3 regions of the Bacillus sp. AFS017336 genome follow, and region 2 is predicted to be linked to each of the others. Evidence: predicted binding sites of a transcription regulator. Region 2 holds the regulator's gene; each other region holds the start of a gene.
What was found. The regulator Rex, encoded in region 2, represses fermentation and respiration genes when NADH is low (regulators of the CRP and FNR family bind a similar motif). The targets are predictions, from matches to a motif close to TTGTGAAATATTTCACAA.

Region 1 (6,815 bases), on a different contig from region 2:
ATGCAGCAACTATTACTAAGGATACAAATACAACTAAACCATATACACAAAATATCAATTTAAATGATACTTTATTCAATTATTTTAATCTACCAAACTTATCAACTACTAATGGTACTATTAAAATTGATTTAAATAAATTATTATCTAGCAATGGCATTGATATGAAGCAAATTCAAGATGCTATTAAGCAACAATTAGGACAAGCTTCAACAACTAAGCCAGCTAACCCAGGAACTACAACAAAACCGACTGTTCCTACAACACCGGCTAAACCTGCAACACCGGCTAAACCGACGGTACCAACTACACCATCTAAACCTACAACACCGTCAACACCATCAACTGATACGTCATCTAATACAGCATCATTATCAGCTTACGAATCAAAAGTAGTTGAATTAACAAATGCTGAACGTACTAAAGCTGGTTTAAAACCATTTACAGTTAATGCAACATTATCTAAAACTGCACGTTTAAAATCACAAGATATGACTGACAAAAATTATTTTGACCACAACTCTCCGACTTATGGATCACCATTTGATATGATGAAACAATTCGGAATCACTTATAGCTATGCAGCAGAAAACATTGCTAAAGGTCAAAAAACTCCTGAAGAAGTAGTTACTGCTTGGATGAACAGTGCTGGTCACCGTGCTAATATCTTAAATCCTAACTTAACTCAAATTGGTGTTGGTTATGATTCAAGATCAAATGCTTGGACTCAACAATTCATCGGTAAATAATAATTAGTATATAGTTTTTTAAAAGTAGTCCGTAAATCGGACTACTTTTTTACACATTAAGAAAGTATAAATCGGCAACTGTGAGGATCAGTCGACGTAGATGCCAATTTTAGGAATTAAGTATAAGTGCAACTACCCCTCTGTCTTCGCCTAAAAGGCTCGCCAATCGGCGAGTTTTCTTTATTATACAAAAATAATTTAATTTTATTCAAAAACTTATTAACGTACTAACTTTTTTAACAAATTTTCCATTGAAGATGAATCAATTACATCAATTGCAGAATTATTTTTTCGAACTCCTGAACCAAAATGAATTTCTTCTACATTCGTATATTCGATGAAATCTGAAATATTTTCAATTGATAAGCCACTTCCCGCTAAAATTTTTATATTCGAATTTTTTGTAAGTTCGACCATTTTTTTAATCGTTTCTTTTCCATCAATTGCACTAGCAACACCGCCTGAAGTTAAAACATGAGTAATCTCTGGATATTGCATTAATGTATTAATGGCCTCTAAAATATGAATTGAATCATCAATCGCGCGATGAAACGTAAAATTCATATTTTTCACACGAGCTGTTACCTTCTTTAAAAGTACCTCATCTATTGAATTTTCTTCAGTTAAAGCTCCAAAAACAATCCCTGTTGCTCCAAGTTCTTTACATACTTCAATATCATTTAGGATGACTTCTTGGTCATATGAATCATAAATAAAAGATCGGCTATGTGGGCGAATCATAACATGAACGGGAATTGATACATTTTGTATGACTTGCTTAATCGTAGCATAACTCGGTGTTAAACCACCCTCTTTTATTCCGGTAACTAGTTCGATTCGATTTGCACCAAACTTTTCTGCGTCTATCGCATCTTTTACAGTAGTTGCAATTACTTCTAATAACATTTAATTCATCTCACTTTTCGTTAATTATTTGCTGTATGTCCTTAGGAAATGGAAAAGATATTGATACTATTTCATCTGTAAAAGGATGCTTTAACGACACATTGCTTGCGTGTAGTCCTTGACGATTCAATATTTTTTGTTTTCCACCATATAATTGATCTCCTACTAATGGATAACCTAAAAAACTTAAATGAACACGGATTTGATGTGTTCTTCCTGTATCTAACTGACATTCTAAAACCGTTACATTTAGCTTTGAAATATAATTAATTTTTTTATAATGCGTAATGGCTTTATCACCTTTAGGTGAAACTCTTCTTCTAGTAGGATGATGTCTGTCTCTTCCAATGGCCTCATTAATTGTTCCTTTTGGTAATTTGACATTTCCTTCAACAATTGCAGTATATGTACGTTTTATTTTCCGCTGACTTAACATTGAATCTAGAATTGCACTACTCAAGGCATGTTTAGCAAATACGACTCCGCCAGTAGTGTCTTTATCAAGACGATGGATATGTCGAACTTTAGTTTTCAAGCCTTTATTTTGAAAATGAAAGGCTACACCATTTGCTAATGTGTTTAATTGTCCTATTTCATTTGGATGTGTGTCCATTCCATAAGGTTTATTTACTACCAATAAATGTTCATCTTCATAGCAAATCTCGATCGATTGCTCTTGTGGAGTAACTCCATAATCTTCTTCTATAAACAATCGGATTTCAACAAGGTCACCACTCTTTAGTTCCGTATTCCAAGGCTTAGCTTCTCCATTTATCTTACAGCCTTTTGCCATTCTTAATTCATGAAGCAACTTCTTTGGAAATTGCCATGCACTTTTCAAATACGACTCTACGGTTTGATTCTCATGCACTTTACTTATTTCAACCTTAAACCAAGGATTTTGATTCATAGTTTCCATTACTAATCACCACTTTCAATATGGCTATTATACCAAAATAAGATTAGTCAAAAAAGGAGCACCTTTCAGGTGCCCCTACGTTTACTAATTATTTAACAGCCTTTAAAAGCATTCATATAAACTTCTTCTAATTCCTTTACTAAAGGTAGTTTTGGATTTGCAGTTGTGCATTGGTCTTCGAAAGCACGATCAGCTAAATATGCTACTTTGTCTTTAAATTCTTTTTCAGATACACCTTGTGATTCGATACTCATATTTATATTTAATTCTTTCGATAACTTAATGACTGCTGTAATTAGACTCTCAACGCCTTGTTCTGTTGTCGTAGCTGGAAGTCCTAAGAAGCGTGCAATTTCTGCATATCGTTCATCTGCAATAAAATGCTTATATTTAGGGAAAGCAGTAAATTTAGTTGGTTTTTTTGCATTATATCTTATTACGTGAGGCATTAAGATCGCATTTGCTCTGCCATGTGGAATATGGAATTCCGCACCGATTTTATGAGCCAAGCTATGGTTAATTCCTAAAAATGCATTTGCAAATGCCATTCCTGCTATTGCTGATGCATTATGCATTTTTTCACGTGCTTCAGAATCATTTCCATCTTTATAAGCTCTAGGTAAATATTTAAATACTAATTTAATCGCTTGTAACGCAAGTCCATCTGTATAATCGTTCGCTAATACACTTACATAAGCCTCTATAGCATGTGTTAATACATCCATTCCTGTATCTGCAGTAATGCTTTTAGGAACTGTTGACACAAACTGAGGGTCAATAATTGCAACATCTGGTGTTAACTCATAATCTGCTAATGGATATTTTATATTATTTGCTTTATCTGTAATTACAGCAAAAGGCGTTACTTCTGATCCAGTACCTGATGTAGTTGGAATCGCAACAAACTGAGCTTTTCGACCTAATTTTGGATATTTATAAGCTCTTTTTCGAATGTCCAAGAACTTTTGCTTAGGTCCGTCTAAAGTAGTTTCTGGATATTCAAAATACATCCACATCCCCTTAGCAGCATCCATTGCTGAACCGCCACCAAACGCAATGATTGTATCTGGTTCAAATGCCCTCATTCTGTCTGCACCCTTCATTACAGTAACATCTGAAGGATCTGGTTCTACATCTGAAAAGATTTCAATCTGAATATTTTCTTGTCTCTTTTCTAAATAATATTTAATCACATCAACATAACCAAGTTTGACCATTGCTTCGTCAGTTACAATAAATGCTTTTTTGACATTTGGCATTTTTTCTAAATACTGTGTTGAATATTTTTCAAAATAAATTTTTGGTGGTAGTTTGACCCATTGCATATTCATATTTCTTCTTCCTAATTTTTTAATATTTAAAAGATGAACTGTAGTTACGTTTGTTGATACAGAGTTCTTACCGTGCGATCCACAGCCTAGTGTCAATGAAGGAATAAATGCGTTATATAAATCACCAATTCCGCCATGAGCTGAAGGAGCATTTGATATTACACGGCATGCTTTCATTCTCAATCCAAATTCTTTTTGAATTTCTTCATCACTACTGTGAATAACTGCAGAATGTCCTAATCCTCCAAGCTCTAACATTTCTTCACATCGTTTAAAGCCTTCTTCTTTGTCATTTACTTTGATTATTGCTAAAACTGGACTTAGTTTTTCTCTTGTTAAAGGTTCATTTGCACCAACATTGTCACATTCTACGATTAGAATTTTTGTATCCACAGGAACACTTACTCCAGCTAATTTCGCAATTTCATAAGCTGATTTACCGACAATGTCCCCATTAACAGCACAAGTTGTCTCGTTAATCACTAGCTTTTCTAATTTCTTTTTATCTTCTATTGTTGCAAAATAACAATTATTTGCTTCTAATTCTGCGTTTACCTCATCATAAATTTCTTCATCAACAATTACTGCTTGTTCAGATGCACAAATCATTCCATTATCAAATGTTTTTGAGAGTATTAGATCATTAACTGCACATTTGATTTCAGCAGATTTTTCAATATAACAAGGTACATTTCCTGGTCCAACACCTAAAGCGGGCTTTCCTGTACTATAGGCTGATTTAACCATGCCCGCTCCTCCAGTTGCTAATACAAGAGCTACGCCTACATGATTCATTAAACATTTTGTTGCTTCTATAGAAGGCACTTCAATCCATTGCACACAGTTCTCTGGAGCTCCAGCTTTAACTGCAGCATCACGTACTATTTTTGCTGCTTCTCTACTACAGTTTTGTGCTGAAGGATGGAATGCAAAAATAATTGGATTTCTAGTTTTAATTGCAATTATTGCTTTAAATAATGTTGTTGATGTTGGATTAGTTGTTGGAGTTACACCTGCAATTACACCAACAGGCTCTGCTATTTCAGTTATTCCTGTTTGCTGATCTTCACTTATGATTCCAACCGTTTTATTATCTTTTATTGAATTCCATATATATTCTGTTGCAAAAATATTTTTAATTATTTTATCCTCATAAACTCCACGCCCTGTTTCCTCAACTGCCATTTTTGCTAGTGGCATATGTTGATCCAAACCAGCTAGAACCATCGAATGTACGATTTCATTGATTTGTTCTTGATTAAAACTTTCAAATTCCTTTAATGCTTTTTGTCCTTTTACTACTAATTCATTTACCATTTCAGAAGCGCTACTAATTTCATTTACAATTTTTTCTTGAACAGCCATTTGGCTCTCCTCCTCTGATGATGGACAGTTAGATCCAATTAGGATTTAATACGTCCCATTTATCAATTTATATTGTGAAATATTTCACATTATCGTTTACAAATATAATATATATCCTTTTCATTGAAAATGCTATGTCTATTTTGTGAAATAATTCACAAATACTTATGTTTTTATTTGGATTTTTCATTTTTTTCTTTCTTTATCATATCCCTAGATTCAATCTTTGTAGATTTTTGTTAATTCTTTTCTTTTTTCAAATAATTTCGCATATGATAGAATTAAGAGTAAGTTCATTTGAACTTATTTTTCAACTGTTAGATTTTTCTAACAAAACTGGCAAAAAGGACGTGTAACCATGATTGCTCGAAGGAGCATTTGGCAACGTAAAGATTTATCCTACACTTAGCGGTTTTAATTTAGAGAACCAAAAGAACTCTAAAAATAAAACTGAAGGTAGGCGAAACTATGGTTGACAGGCGATTATGTTATTTCTTCAATGATATATAGCTTTGTAGTTAGAAAGGCAAAAAACTAACTACGAGCTCTATATGTACGTAGTTAGTTTATAACTTTACTTTTTAACTACTAACTACGAAAAGAGGAAATAACAATGAGTAACAATCGTTTGGGTGAGACCTTAATGATTTTATTTGGTTCATTTATTTTAGCCACTACACTTTACCATTTTCATTATCAAAACAATCTTGCTGAGGGTGGATTTATTGGCATTGCTTTATTAGTCAAAAATTCGTTTAATATATCCCCTTCAATTACAACATTAATTCTCGATATTCCGATTATCTTATTGGCAGGATTGTATTTAGGTAAAAAATTATTAATTAATACGACACTCGGCGCAATTTCATTTTCGGTGTTTTATTCTATAATAGAAAAAACATCACATTTTACATTTCATTTTGGAAATCATTTATGGATTCCCGCTATATTAGGTGGAATTTTCGCTGGACTTGGATTAGGGTTAATTCTTAGAAGTGGTGGAGCAACTGGTGGAGATGACTTAATAACAATCATAATGAGCAAAAAATCAAAAATTTCAATAGGTAAAGTATATTTTATATTTGATGCTGTGATTCTACTTTGTTCACTTAGTTATCTTTCATGGAATGAAGTAGGTTATACAATACTCTCAGTCGCTATTTGTGCAAAAGTAACTGAATTAGTATATGAAGGTAAAGTACAAAATAAATCCGTTGCAATTAAAACGAATGAAAAAAGATTACACGCTTAATGCGTGTAATCTTTTTTTGATTCTGAGTAGTCAACGAGTTCATTTAAAACATTTTCAGCAGCTAAATCATAAAGACAATCTTTAAAAAGGATTGCCAGTCTTCGGTAGTCATTATATTTATCTAATAGTTCGTCCACAGATGAGCCTTCTTCAATGCTTGTCTTATTTACTTCCTCTTGTTTTTTAGCAAACTTAATTGTAAATGTACCTAATTTCTCAAACATTGAACCGTAAAACTCATCAAAGTTTGATACACTTACTAATTCTTCTTCTTCGGCGTCAACTTGTAGACC
Region 2 (6,815 bases):
GATGCTGCGTTTTGAAGTGCAGAACGAGTAACTTTAGTTGGGTCAACGATTCCTTCTTCAATCATGTTTACCCATTGTCCGTTAGCAGCATTGAAACCAACGCCTACTTCCGCACCTTTTAATTTTTCAATGATTACAGATCCTTCTAAACCAGCATTTGTAGCGATTTGACGAACTGGAGATTCAAGTGCACGTAATACGATGTTGATACCAGTCGCTATGTCACCTTCTGCTTCAATTGCAGCTACTTTATTGTATACGCTCATTAATGCAGTACCACCACCAGCTACAATACCTTCTTCAACTGCAGCACGCGTAGAGTTTAATGCATCTTCAATACGTAATTTACGTTCTTTTAATTCAGTTTCAGTTGCAGCACCAACTTTGATTACTGCTACACCGCCAGCTAATTTAGCTAAACGCTCTTGTAATTTTTCGCGATCGAATTCAGAAGTTGTTTCTTCTAATTGAGCACGGATTACACCGATACGTTGTTGGATCGATGCTGTTTCACCAGCACCTTCAACGATTGTAGTGTTTTCTTTTGTTACTACAACTTTTGAAGCGCGACCTAATTGAGTGATGTTAGTTGTTTTAAGATCTAATCCTAATTCTTCTGTAATCACTTCACCGCCAGTTAAGATTGCGATGTCTTCTAACATTGCTTTACGACGGTCACCAAAGCCAGGAGCTTTAACAGTAACTGCGTTGAAAGTACCACGTAATTTGTTTACGATGATTGTTGCTTGTGCTTCACCTTCAACATCTTCAGCAATGATTAATAGTGGCTTACCTTGTTGAACAACTTGCTCAAGTACCGGTAAGATTTCTTGAATATTTGTTACTTTTTTATCTGTAATTAAGATATATGGATTTTCTAATTCAGCAACCATTTTCTCTGAATTTGTAACCATGTATGGTGAAGAGTATCCACGGTCAAATTGCATACCTTCTACTACTTCTAATTCAGTTGTGAAGCCTTTAGATTCTTCAAGTGTAATAACACCGTCGTTACCTACGCGCTCCATTGCTTCAGCGATTAATTGTCCTACTTCTGGATCTGCTGAAGAAATTGCAGCAACCTGTGCGATTGACTCTTTACCTTCAATTGGTTTAGAGATTGTTTTTAATTCTTCAATTGCTACAGCAACTGCTTTTTCGATACCTTTACGGATACCCATTGGGTTTGCACCAGCAGTTACGTTTTTAAGACCTTCACGAATCATAGCTTGCGCTAAAACTGTCGCAGTAGTTGTACCGTCCCCAGCAATCTCGTTCGTTTTGCTAGCAACTTCTGCAACTAATTTTGCACCCATGTTTTCGAATGCATCTTCTAATTCGATTTCTTTTGCGATTGTAACACCGTCATTTGTAATTAATGGAGAACCGAATTTTTTCTCAAGAACTACGTTACGTCCTTTTGGTCCTAATGTTACTTTTACAGCATCAGCTAAAGCGTCTACACCACGTAACATTGCGCGACGAGCTTCTTCACCAAATCTAATGTCCTTAGCCATTGAAATGACCTCCTTATAATATAAAAAATTTATTTTTTAATTTAAGTATTTTATTTTATTAACCTATGATTGCAAGAATATCGTTTTCGCGAAGTACTAGGTATTCAGTACCACCGTACTTAACTTCTGTACCTGAGTATTTAGAGAAGATAATGCGGTCACCTACAGATACTTCTAAAGCAATGCGCTCACCATTTTCAAGTACACGTCCAGTACCTACTGCAACAACTTTGCCTTCTTGTGGCTTTTCTTGTGCACTACCTGGTAACACGATACCGCTAGCAGTTTTTTCTTCAGACTCAACAAGCTCAATTACAACACGATCACCTAATGGCTTTAACATGTGTAATACCTCCTCAATAATCAAATCATTATTTTTTAGCACTCATTAATATTGAGTGCTAACACAATTATTAGTTTAAATAATATCAAAAAATTTTGCAAGTCTGAAGCAGGCACTTTTCTTGTCGAAATATAATCAGTTTTATCTTTACAATTAAATGTAAAATAAAAAACGAAAATTTCTTTTAAGAAACTAAAGAAACGAGTAAAATAATGTACATGTTGTTATCAACCTTTGGGTTATGAAAAATATCAACACAAAGGAGCTATCTTATTGAAAACTAGAGATTTATTGATTATCTTAACTTATGCTGTTATTCAATATTCGGCGGCATTTGGGGTTCCCTATTTATTAAATAGTAATTTATACGCTGGAGTGGAAAAGAAGACTGCTTCCCTTGAAGCGGTGGCCTTATGGAGTTGTATTAGCTTCATAACTGGTTTAATTATTATACTGATTTTATTACATAAGCCCATTTTTGAAGGAATTAAGAATTTTAAGCATAACTATCGTACAATATTAAATTGGGTAATTTTAGGTTACTTCATTACGATGGCAACTCAAATTGTGTGTAATATCATTTTAATTTATGTATTCAATTTACATACAGGCTCTGAAAATACTCAAAATATCTTAAATATTGCTAAACTGAATCCTGCATTTATTATCATACCAAGTCTAGTAGCACCGATATTAGAAGAGATAATTTTCCGCCGAATCATTTTCAAAAGGCTTTATAATCGCTTACCATTTATTATTTCTGCTGGGATTAGTTCAGCAATATTTTCGTTTATGCATGGCGACTTACCATTCTTTTTATCTTACTTCCTAATTGGTTTCGTATTTTGTTATTTATACAAACGTACAAATTCAATTATCGTTCCAATTTTAACACATATGTTAATGAACACATTTGTAGTTTTTCAGCAGTTAAATTTACATTAAAGAAACCCCCAATATTTTGGGGGTTTTTAAATTAATCTAATTTTATTGTTGTAAAAAATATGCCAATGTTTGTAGTTCAACCGCTAGGTCTATATGATGAATACGAATATGTTCTGGTACACTAATTCGAGCAGGAGTAAAATTTAAGATTCCTCTTATATTTTTTCCATTTAATCGATCTGCTATTGATTGAGCTACAGGTGCAGGTACAGTTAAAATAACGATTTGAATATCATCATTCATTACGTCTTCTAAATTATCTAAATTATAGACAGGTACTCCACCAATTTCAGTTCCAATCTTATTTGGATCAATATCAAATGCCATTTCAATTTTAGTATTATTATTTTTTATAAAATTATAGTGTAAGAATGCAGTCCCTAAATTACCTACACCAATTAATGCAACTTTCATCACTTCATGTTGGTTAAGCGCTTTCGAGAAAAAAGTTAATAAGTAATTTACGTTATATCCATATCCTTTTTTTCCAAGTGCTCCAAAATAAGAAAAATCTCTTCTAATCGTAGCGGAATCTACCTTTACTGCTTCACTTAACTCTGCTGAAGAAACTCTTTGTTTACCTGATAAAGACAAATTCTTTATAAAACGGTAATATAAAGGTAGACGTTTAGCAGTAGCTTGTGGAATTTTAATTTGTTCCGAGTCCATTTTTTAATCCCCCACTTACTGTAATTCTTTTTACTATGGTGTGTAATTTAGCTTTACTTTAGTAATAAAGTACTTGTTCTAATGTAAAATATACACTATATTTAAGAATTTTGACAGTCTACAGTTACTCAGATAAAAAATTTTGCAATGAGGTGTTATCCATGATTCTTTTACAAGTAAATAATGTCTCAAAGTATTTTGGTAGTGACATTATTCTTTCAAATATAAAATTAGAAGTTCAAACGAATGATCGAGTTGCGATTGTTGGTCGTAATGGCGCAGGAAAATCTACATTACTCAAAATAATAGCTGGTGAATTGTCTTACGACGGAGGCGAGATAAATAAGCCTAAGGACGTTACTGTAGGCTACCTAGCCCAAAATACTGGATTACAAAGTGATCAAACGATATGGGAAGAATATTATTCTGTTTTTAATCATTTAGTTGAGATGCAGGAAAATATGAGAAAATTAGAAGTAAAAATGACTCAAGAAGAAGTCTATTCTAATCAGCCTGTTTATGACAAGATAATGAATGAATATGATCATCTTCAATATACATTCAAAGAAAACGGCGGTTATCAGTTTGAAGCAGATATTCGTTCAATTATTAGCGGCTTAGGTTTCAGTAATGAAGATTACGAAACAAAAATTTCTTCGTTAAGCGGTGGGCAAAAAACAAGACTTGCTTTAGGTAAACTATTATTAACAAAGCCTGATCTATTAATACTGGATGAGCCTACAAATCACTTGGATATTGATACACTTAGTTGGTTAGAGCGTTATTTACAATCTTATCCTGGTGCGGTATTAATTGTATCCCACGATCGATATTTCCTTGATCAAGTTGTAAATATTGTTTATGAAATATCTAATCGTAGGCATCAACGTTTTGTTGGGAACTATAGTAAATATCTTGATTTAAAAGCTGCTCAATATGAGCAAGAGCTTAAACAGTTCGAAAAACAACAAGAAGAAATCTCTAAGCTTGAAGATTTTGTACAACGTAATATTGCACGTGCCTCAACTACAAAAAGAGCACAAAGTCGTAGAAAACAGCTCGACAGAATGGTTCGATTAGACAAGCCACTTGGAGAAGATTCTTCAGCTAATTTTTCATTTGCAATTGAAAAACAAAGTGGAAATGACGTCCTTTCAATACAAGATTTATTTATTGGATATAACCGCATCCCTACAATTGATCAAACAATGAAGTTTGTATTGAACCGAGGAGATAGTGTTGCACTAGTCGGTCCAAACGGTGTTGGAAAGTCGACATTACTTAAGACGATTATTGGTGATTTAAATAAATTACAAGGAACAATTGATTTTGGTGCAAATGTTTCGGTCGGTTATTATGACCAGGAGCAAGCTAAGCTTACATCTAACAAAAGAGTATTAGATGAACTTTGGGATGATTATCCATTAAAGCCTGAACAAGAGATTCGAACAATATTAGGGAATTTTTTATTTTCTGGCGATGATGTGACTAAAATCGTTACCTCTTTAAGCGGTGGAGAAAAAGCAAGATTAGCATTAGCAAAACTTATGATGAAAAAAGCTAATTTTCTAATTCTTGATGAGCCTACCAACCATTTGGATTTAGATAGTAAAGAAGTTTTAGAAAATGCTTTATTAGATTATCCTGGGACTATTTTGTTTGTATCACATGATCGTTATTTTATGAACAGATTATCCACAAAAACTTTCGAACTAGCAAAAGAAGGATTATCAATTTATCTAGGTGATTATGACTATTACCAATTTAAGAAAAACGAAGCATATGAGAAAGAACAAGCTGAAAAAGAAGTTATGTTAACACAAGTTAAACAATCATCTCAACCAGTTTCTGATTATCAACAAGACAAAGAATTAAAGAAAAAACTTCGTCAAACTCAGCGTCGTATTGAGGAGATCGAAAGCAATATCTCGCAATTTGAGCTTGATATAGAAACAATCGAACTAGAACTATGCAAACCAGAAGTTTACGGAGACTTTCAATTAGTACACGAATTAACAAGTAAGAAAAATGATTTAGAAGCTAAGTTAATAGACCTAATGGAAGAATGGGAAAACTTACAAGAGTAATGATTAAACGGATATGCTGATTGCTATCCGTTTTTTCTTATCTACATTTTTATCCACATAACTTTTGCTATATTTTAGCTTTTACACAGGTTTATACACATTATCCACAGAAAAACAGCAATGTTATACACATTTTTGTGCACAAGGTTTAATAAGTTTTTAACAAAGAAAAAGTACTTATCCACATTTTATTAAAAAAATTGTGAATAAGTACTTTTTACATATTCTCTAAATCTAAGCCAGGGTTACCGTTTAGTGCCAAATTACCTAGTTTCCCTTGCTTCAATCTGATAAAAGCAGCTGCACCGATCATCGCTGCATTATCTGTACAAAGTGATAATGGCGGTATAATTAATTCTATATCATTTAAGTCATTCATCTCATTTTGTAATGAAGCTCTTAATCCTTTATTAGCTGCTACTCCACCTGCTAATAAAACTTGTTTCACATCATATTCTTTTGCAGCTTTAATCGTTTTTGAAACAATTACTTCAATTACACTTGCTTGGAAGCTGGCAGCTACATTAGCTGGCGACACTTCCTCACCTCTTTGTTCAGCATTGTGCATATAATTAATAACTGCTGACTTTAAACCACTAAAGCTAAAATCATAACTACCTTCTTCTAACCAAGCTCTAGGAAATGGAATATTTGCCGTTCCTTCTTGTGCTAGACGATCGATGTGTGGACCACCTGGATAAGGCAATTTAAGCGTTCTAGCAACCTTATCATAGGCCTCACCTGCCGCGTCGTCTCGTGTTTCTCCTATTACTTCAAAAACGCCATCTTCCTTCATATAAACAAGCTCTGTATGCCCACCAGAAACTACTAAAGCTAATAGTGGATATTGTAAAGGCTGTACTAGTTGATTGGCATATATATGACCTGCAATGTGGTGAACACCTATTAGAGGTAATCCATGAGCAAAGGCAATTGCTTTTGCAGCATTTACTCCAATTAGTAATGCACCTACTAGTCCTGGACCCTCTGTAACAGCAATGGCAGCTAAATCCTCATAGTTAATCTGTGCTTGCTCCATCGCTTCTTCAATTACCACCGTTATTTGCTCAACATGTAATCTTGAAGCGACTTCAGGTACTACTCCACCAAAACGTTTGTGTATATCGATCTGTGTTGCTACTACATTACTTAGAATTTCATTACCATTTTTAATAATAGCTGCTGAGGTTTCATCACAACTTGTCTCTATAGCTAGTATTAAACAATTTTCATTCATCATTTCAAATTCACCCA
Region 3 (6,815 bases), on a different contig from region 2:
ACGGCTAAGAGTAGCAGAAATGGCTAGTTTTTTTGGTATTCAAAATTGGTTTTTGAAAAATGTAAGTGAGCTATCGGGTGGTCAAAAACAGCTACTAAATTTAGCGTCAGTTATGGCAATGCAACCTGAAGTATTAATACTAGACGAGCCAACCTCACAATTAGACCCAATCGCTGCGGCTGAGTTTTTGGAAGCAATTAAAAAGATAAATAATGAATTAGGCGTTACGATCATCTTAACAGAACATCGATTAGAAGAAGTTTTTCCGATGGCTGATAAAGTAATCGCAATGGAAAACGGTAAGATAATTGTTCACGATACACCTGTACGTGTTTGTGAATGCTTAATGAACGAAAAAAATGATTTAATAAGTGCGTTGCCAAGTGCCATGCAAATCTATTCGAGCTTGCCTAGTAATGAGGAATGCCCAGTAACCGTGCGAGACGGAAGAAATTTTTTAGATCATTTACTTAATGGTAAATCAATAAAAGAACAGAATTCTCAAGTGAAAAACGATATGAATAACAACGAAAACGCCATTGAATTGAAAGATGTATGGTTTAAGTACGAAAAAAATGGGACGGATATTTTAAAAAGTTTGTCTCTTAAAATACAAAAAGGTAAATTTTATGCCATTATGGGTGGAAATGGAACAGGAAAATCAACAACTTTATCAGTAATAGCAGGAAATAATAAACCTTATCGTGGAAAAGTTTTACTAAATGGAAAACCAGTTGCGAAATACAATAATAAAGAGCTATTTCATAAAAATTTAGGTGTACTACCTCAAAATCCTCAAAGCTTATTTGTGAAAAAGACTGTAGAGCTTGATTTAATTTCGATCATAAAGGATCGAACATTAAGTGAAGTGGAGATGAACAAGAAAATTTCAGATGTTTCTATCTTAGTTGAAATAGAGCATTTGTTAAAGGAACATCCTTATGATTTAAGTGGCGGAGAACAACAAAGAGTAGCGTTAGCAAAAATATTACTTTTAGAACCTAAGATTCTATTATTAGATGAGCCTACAAAAGGATTAGATAACTGTTTTAAAGAGAAGTTTGCCAACATTTTAAAAGAACTAACTCAAAATGGTGTTACGATTTTAATGGTGTCACATGATCTGGAATTTTGTGCAAAACATACAGACAATTGTGGACTATTTTTCGATGGTAATTTAATTTCGGAAAGTACAACTACAGAATTCTTTGGTGGTAATAGTTTTTATACAACTGCAGCAAATCGCATCTCTCGCCAATATTTTAAAAATGCCATAACAAATGAGGATGTGATTGCATTATGCAAGATGGCAATGCAATAAAATCAAGAAAAAGAAGTATGCTAGCCACCTTTCTAATTTTAATAGTAATTCCCCTAACAATTGCATGCGGAATCTTACTATTAAATGACAGAAAATATTATTTGATTAGTCTTCTAATTATTTTCTATTCGATGCTTCCATTTGGAATGGTTTTTGAAAAACGTCGACCTCAAGCAAGGGAGTTAATTGTGATCGCAGTACTATGTGCGATTGCCGTCGCTGGAAGAGCAGCCTTTTTTTGGATCCCCCAATTTAAGCCAGTTGTCGCAATCGTCATTATTGCCGGGGTAACCTTTGGAGCTGAAAGCGGATTTTTAGTTGGAGCAATGTCAGGCTTTGTATCAAATTTCTTCTTTGGTCAAGGTCCATGGACACCATGGCAAATGTTTTGTTTTGGAATCATTGGATTTATTGCCGGACTAATATTTCACAAAGATAGGCTTCCAAAAAAAAGGCTTATCCTTTGTCTTTTTGGTGGATTATCAACATTTTTTATCTATGGCGGAATCATAAACTTTGGCGCACTATTAATGTGGTCTTCACACCCAACTTGGAAAGCTCTCCTAACTACATATCTATCCGGAGTTCCTTTTGATCTAGGTCACGCTTTAGCAACGGTCATCTTTTTAGCGATCCTTGCTAATCCGATGATCGAAAAATTAGAACGAATAAAGAAGAAATATGGCTTAGTAGAAAGTCGATAAGAAAAGTAAATATCGATAGCCTCTATCATTTACTGAAAACATAACATTTGGTTATGTTTTTTTGTATATTAAGAAAGTATAAATTGGCAGCGGAGAAGATCAAACGACGTAGTTTTCAATTTTAGGAATTAAGTATAAGTGCAACTACCCCTCTGTCTTCGCCAATCGGAGAGTTTTCTTTATTGTAAAGTAATAAATGTGAACTTTTTATGAAAATATTACCGGGGGTCTACGAAATAAAATTATGATAGTATTTTTATAAGGAGGGGACGAGAAATGGAATTTAAAAAGGCAAATTACATGTTAATTGGGGTACTTATTTTATTAAGTGCATTAAAATATATCGATGTTGTACGCAATTTAATAAATAAATCAAATGAAACTTATTACGTGCTTTTCGGAGTAGTGATCGTAATAACTGGTATAATTTTTGTATTAAGTCCTTATTTTATGAAGAATAAACAAAGTGATTTTTCTATTGAAGGTTAAACTAATGTGATCCTAAATTAAGAAAATGTCTATCTTAATTTAGGATAAGATCTAAATTATAAACTTCTATCTAACATCTTCTAAAACTCTCCAGTTCCAAGAAAATCTATCCATTAAAAGTTTACTATGTAGAATATTTAACAAATGATTGGTGACTCTATCCGTATAAATGAAGAATTGGTATTTTACGGAAAGGAAGTCTAACGAAATATGTCAACATGGTCCCAAATATATAATCCTTTACATAATATTTGGCTTTCTGCATTAATGGCAGCTATTCCAATTATATTTTTTATTATCGCATTAACAGTTTTAAAACTAAGAGGTTATATAGCAGGTGCATTAAGCATTATTGTTGCAGGTATTGTTGCAGTTTTAGTTTATGGAATGCCAATTAAAATGATTGTGTCATCTGCTGTATATGGAATATTGGCAGGGATTTGGCCAGTTGCATCAATCGTACTAGCAGCAATATTCCTATATAAACTAACTACTAAAACTGGTCAGTTTAGTATTATTCGAAAAAGTATCGCATCCATAACGGAAGATCAACGAATTCAAGTTCTTTTGGTGGCCTATTCATTCGGCGCATTTTTAGAAGGTGCTGCAGGATTTGGTGCGCCTGTTGCCATTACTGCTGCGATTCTAGTTGGGCTTGGTTTTAATGCATTAAATGCTGCGGCGATCTGCTTAATCGCAAACATTGCTGGTGGAGCATTTGGAGCAATGGGAATACCTGTTAATGTACCAGCACAATTGACTGGTCTTGATGGACTTACAGTTGGTAGATATACTGCTCTAGTTCTTCCACTAGTAAGCATTTTAGTACCATTTTTACTTGTATTTATCATCGATGGTTTTAAAGGAATTAGACAAACACTTCCAGCCATTTTAGTTAATGGAATTTCATTCGCCATTACACAATTTGCTGTTTTGTATTTTTTAGGCGCAGAACTTGCTGATATATTTGCAGCAATAATAAGTTTAGTTGCAGTATCATTATTTTTACGCATATGGAGTCCAAAAGAAATTTATAAAATTCAACAAACAGAAAGTAAAGCTTCAAACGCAGAAGAAAGATATTCATTTAATCAAATCATCTATGCATGGTTACCGTTTATTCTACTAACTGTTTTTGTGACAATTTTTAATTTAAACTTTATTAAAGCTCTATTTGCACCCGGAGGAGCACTGGCGAAACTTGTATTTTTAATACCTGTACCAGCTTTGAATAATTTAATTATTCGAAAACCGCCAATTGTTCCAACTGATACACCTTATGCAGCCGTTTATAAATTAGATTTATTTTCGTCAACTGTAACGGCCATTGTATTAGCAGCTATTTTAACGATTATTATTTTTAAATGTAATTGGAATTTAGTTAAAGAGACCGCCAGTGAAACTTTTAAAGAATTAATATCACCAATACTAACCATTTGTAGCGTCTTAGCTTTTGCCTACATTTGTACCTATTCAGGAATGTCATCAACGCTTGGACTAGCGTTCGCATCTACTGGAGACAAGTTCCCACTATTCTCACCAATACTTGGTTGGATCGGCGTATTCCTAACAGGTTCCGTTGTAAATAGTGGATCATTATTTGCACCATTACAAGCCGTAACAGCAGCACAAATCGGAATCCTCCCAGAAACAATGGTTGCCGTAAACGTAATGGGAGGAACAATGGCAAAAATGATTTCCCCACAATCAGTAGCAGTCGCAACAGCAGCAGTTGGCCTTGTTGGACAAGAATCAAAGCTCTTTAAAATGACAGTAAAGTACAGCCTGTCACTATTAGTTTTAATAGGTATTGTTAGCTGGACTATATTTTAAGGATAGGAATTTGAACCATAAGATATTATTTCTTATGGTTTTTTTTGCGTTTTCAAACGTATTCACATTGAAAGATAAGGGCATATGCTCAAGCTTACATAGGGCCAGATTATGTCATGAAGGAAAATAGATAGCGTATGCACAAAAACGATTAGCTTATAGATGAAGAACTGTAGCTTATGCACGAAAATCAGTTCTTTATGAACAAAAACAACTACTTTATGAGCAAAGTACACATCTTTATGAACAAAATACATATTTTGTTCGCCTTTTCCTCAAATCGAAACACTATAAAAAGGACTAAACTCCAAGGTATAAAAAATTTAATGTAATAAAAATTGATTTTGTAATTGACACTGATAATCATTATCATATAAAATTACAATTGAAAATGATTATCAATATCATGAAAATGATTGATTCCCTTATTTAAAATAAAAAGCTCGAATTAGAATAGAAGAGCCATTAAGGAGGCCGATGATGGATAAACATTTTATTATTTTAGAGCCGTTTCATCAGCAAGTAACATGTTGTTGTCCAGGTCAAAAGCATCAACACATGATTGAATTCAATGAAGGTGATTTATGGACAATGACAAGTGAGAGAAAGTATGTGGATTGCTTAGGTTGGTATTATTTAATTGATAATAACAGTGATTTTGAGTTTTATTTACATGTTGAAGATATAGAAGGTTTATATGAAAGCGGAGTACTTTGTTCATTGTGGGATATTGACCTTAAAATAAATCATTTGAATTTTAAAATAAACGAAGCACTTGATGTGAATGATCGAGAAGCATTTCTAACAATGGCAAATGATTTACGTAGTTTAAAAGAATTAAAGAATAGATTTTTTACAAATAAAGATGCTGTTTAAATAATTGTCATAAATAAAAACGTAAGATTTGAGGAGAGAGAAAAATGGCTAAAATTTTAATCGCTTTTGCAAGTATGTCAGGTAATACAGAGGAAATAGCTGAGTTAATTAAATCAAGTATAGATACAATGGGACATGATATTGAGATGAAAGAAATTGAAAATATTAATACTCAGAAATTATTAGAATTTGATGGAATCATATTAGGAGCTTATACATGGGGTGATGGAGAGCTTCCGTATGAAGTTGAAGATTTCTATGATGACCTTGAAAACTTAGAGTTAACTGGTAAAAAAGCAGCTGTATTTGGCTCTGGTGATCACGCTTATCCTAAGTTTTGTGCTGCAGTAGACATATTAGAAGAGCGATTAAAAGAATGTGGAGCTGAAATAGTAGAGGAAGGATTAAAAGTAGAATTCGCACCAGAAACAGAAGAAGACATAGAGAGTTGTGTCACATTTGCCATTAGCTTTATTAGCCAATTCGAAGACCAATTAGAGGGAACTGTATGAATAACATGTTCAGTTCTACAGCAGTAACAAGAACTGAAAATGGTAGTACGATTATAGCTACTGTAAATAATGGAATCATCATTGACAATGATGGAAACCGAACATTTAGTTTCCCTACAATAAAAAATCAGATTCGTGATTTAAAATGTGTAGGAAGAACAATATATGGTGTTGGCGATAATGGGATATTCATAAAGAGTATAAACGAAGGGAAAGACTGGAATATCGAACAGTTTCCTACAAAAGCGAGCGTATGGAGCGTATGCTGTAATGCAAAAGGACTTGTCGTAGCGCATGGAGATAAAGTAATTTACATATCAACAAATTATGGTGAGACCTGGAAGATTATTTCACCATTTAAAGTCAACAAACCACCTTCCATTCGCTCACTATGCTTACATGGAAATACATTATTTATCGGAACAAAAATTCATCCAATTAATGGTGGCATTTGGATGTTAGACTTAGGAACATTTAAAATCACTCGAGTAAAAACAGAGTCTGATAAAATGATTTCATCAATGCTAGTGAATAAGGATTTACTAATAACGGTAAGTGGTTCATGTAGGGGCAGAAACGGAGTTGTAGAATATTCTTCAATCAAAAGTCTTTACGCAGAAAATGGACGTTGGGATCAATGCCACAGTACAATCAACAATGGAAGTTACTTAGATATTTGTGCACATAACGGAATCGTCTACACTAGCTCAAGTCAAAATGATTCTGGTTACAGCACCGTTTCAAGAGTATATTTAGAAAGTCAGCTAATTGTCCCATGCGATTACGTAAAAGGTCATGGCTGGAGAATCTGTAATGAAAATGAAAACTACATTGTAGCTGGACAATATGAAACTAGATTTTTTGAGAAAGATTCGAAAAGAGTGTGTTAATAAGGACAGGGAAAATGGAAGCTCCGATCGGGGCTTCTATTTTTTTGAGTATAGGTCTATTTGAAAAAAATAGGATATTCTCCTAAATTATATAAACGGTATGAAAGGCATCAATAGAATGATGGAATCAAAGTATATTGATATTTTTATTGCACTACATGGCAAATTCCTTGAACAAGGAATTTATATA

Region 1: a site for Rex is predicted at 5,343-5,360, ahead of adhE (bifunctional acetaldehyde-CoA/alcohol dehydrogenase). Genes of this name have one in related genera too.
Region 3: a site for Rex is predicted at 2,641-2,658, ahead of CN601_RS15260 (lactate permease LctP family transporter). Genes of this name have one in related genera too.

What each region holds. Positions count from the first base shown of each region.
Region 1 is NZ_NUCO01000021.1:108,475-115,289, reverse strand. Features, by position in the region: gene CN601_RS27880 (CAP domain-containing protein) at 1-749, shown strand, start outside; gene CN601_RS12310 (copper homeostasis protein CutC) at 969-1,655, opposite strand; gene CN601_RS12305 (RluA family pseudouridine synthase) at 1,666-2,574, opposite strand; gene adhE (bifunctional acetaldehyde-CoA/alcohol dehydrogenase) at 2,667-5,270, opposite strand; gene CN601_RS12295 (YitT family protein) at 5,914-6,522, shown strand; partial or broken gene CN601_RS28000 (histidinol dehydrogenase) at 6,773-6,815, opposite strand, start outside.
Region 2 is NZ_NUCO01000149.1:8,907-15,721, forward strand. Features, by position in the region: gene groL (chaperonin GroEL) at 1-1,517, opposite strand, end outside; gene groES (co-chaperone GroES) at 1,576-1,860, opposite strand; gene CN601_RS25185 (CPBP family intramembrane glutamic endopeptidase) at 2,134-2,805, shown strand; gene CN601_RS25190 (redox-sensing transcriptional repressor Rex) at 2,848-3,474, opposite strand; gene CN601_RS25195 (ABC-F family ATP-binding cassette domain-containing protein) at 3,636-5,561, shown strand; gene tsaD (tRNA (adenosine(37)-N6)-threonylcarbamoyltransferase complex transferase subunit TsaD) at 5,779-6,798, opposite strand; gene rimI (ribosomal protein S18-alanine N-acetyltransferase) at 6,798-6,815, opposite strand, start outside.
Region 3 is NZ_NUCO01000024.1:192,246-199,060, reverse strand. Features, by position in the region: gene CN601_RS15275 (ABC transporter ATP-binding protein) at 1-1,321, shown strand, start outside; gene CN601_RS15270 (ECF transporter S component) at 1,300-2,025, shown strand; gene CN601_RS15265 (hypothetical protein) at 2,302-2,514, shown strand; gene CN601_RS15260 (lactate permease LctP family transporter) at 2,725-4,347, shown strand; gene CN601_RS15255 (hypothetical protein) at 4,828-5,223, shown strand; gene CN601_RS15250 (flavodoxin) at 5,268-5,735, shown strand; gene CN601_RS15245 (WD40/YVTN/BNR-like repeat-containing protein) at 5,732-6,625, shown strand.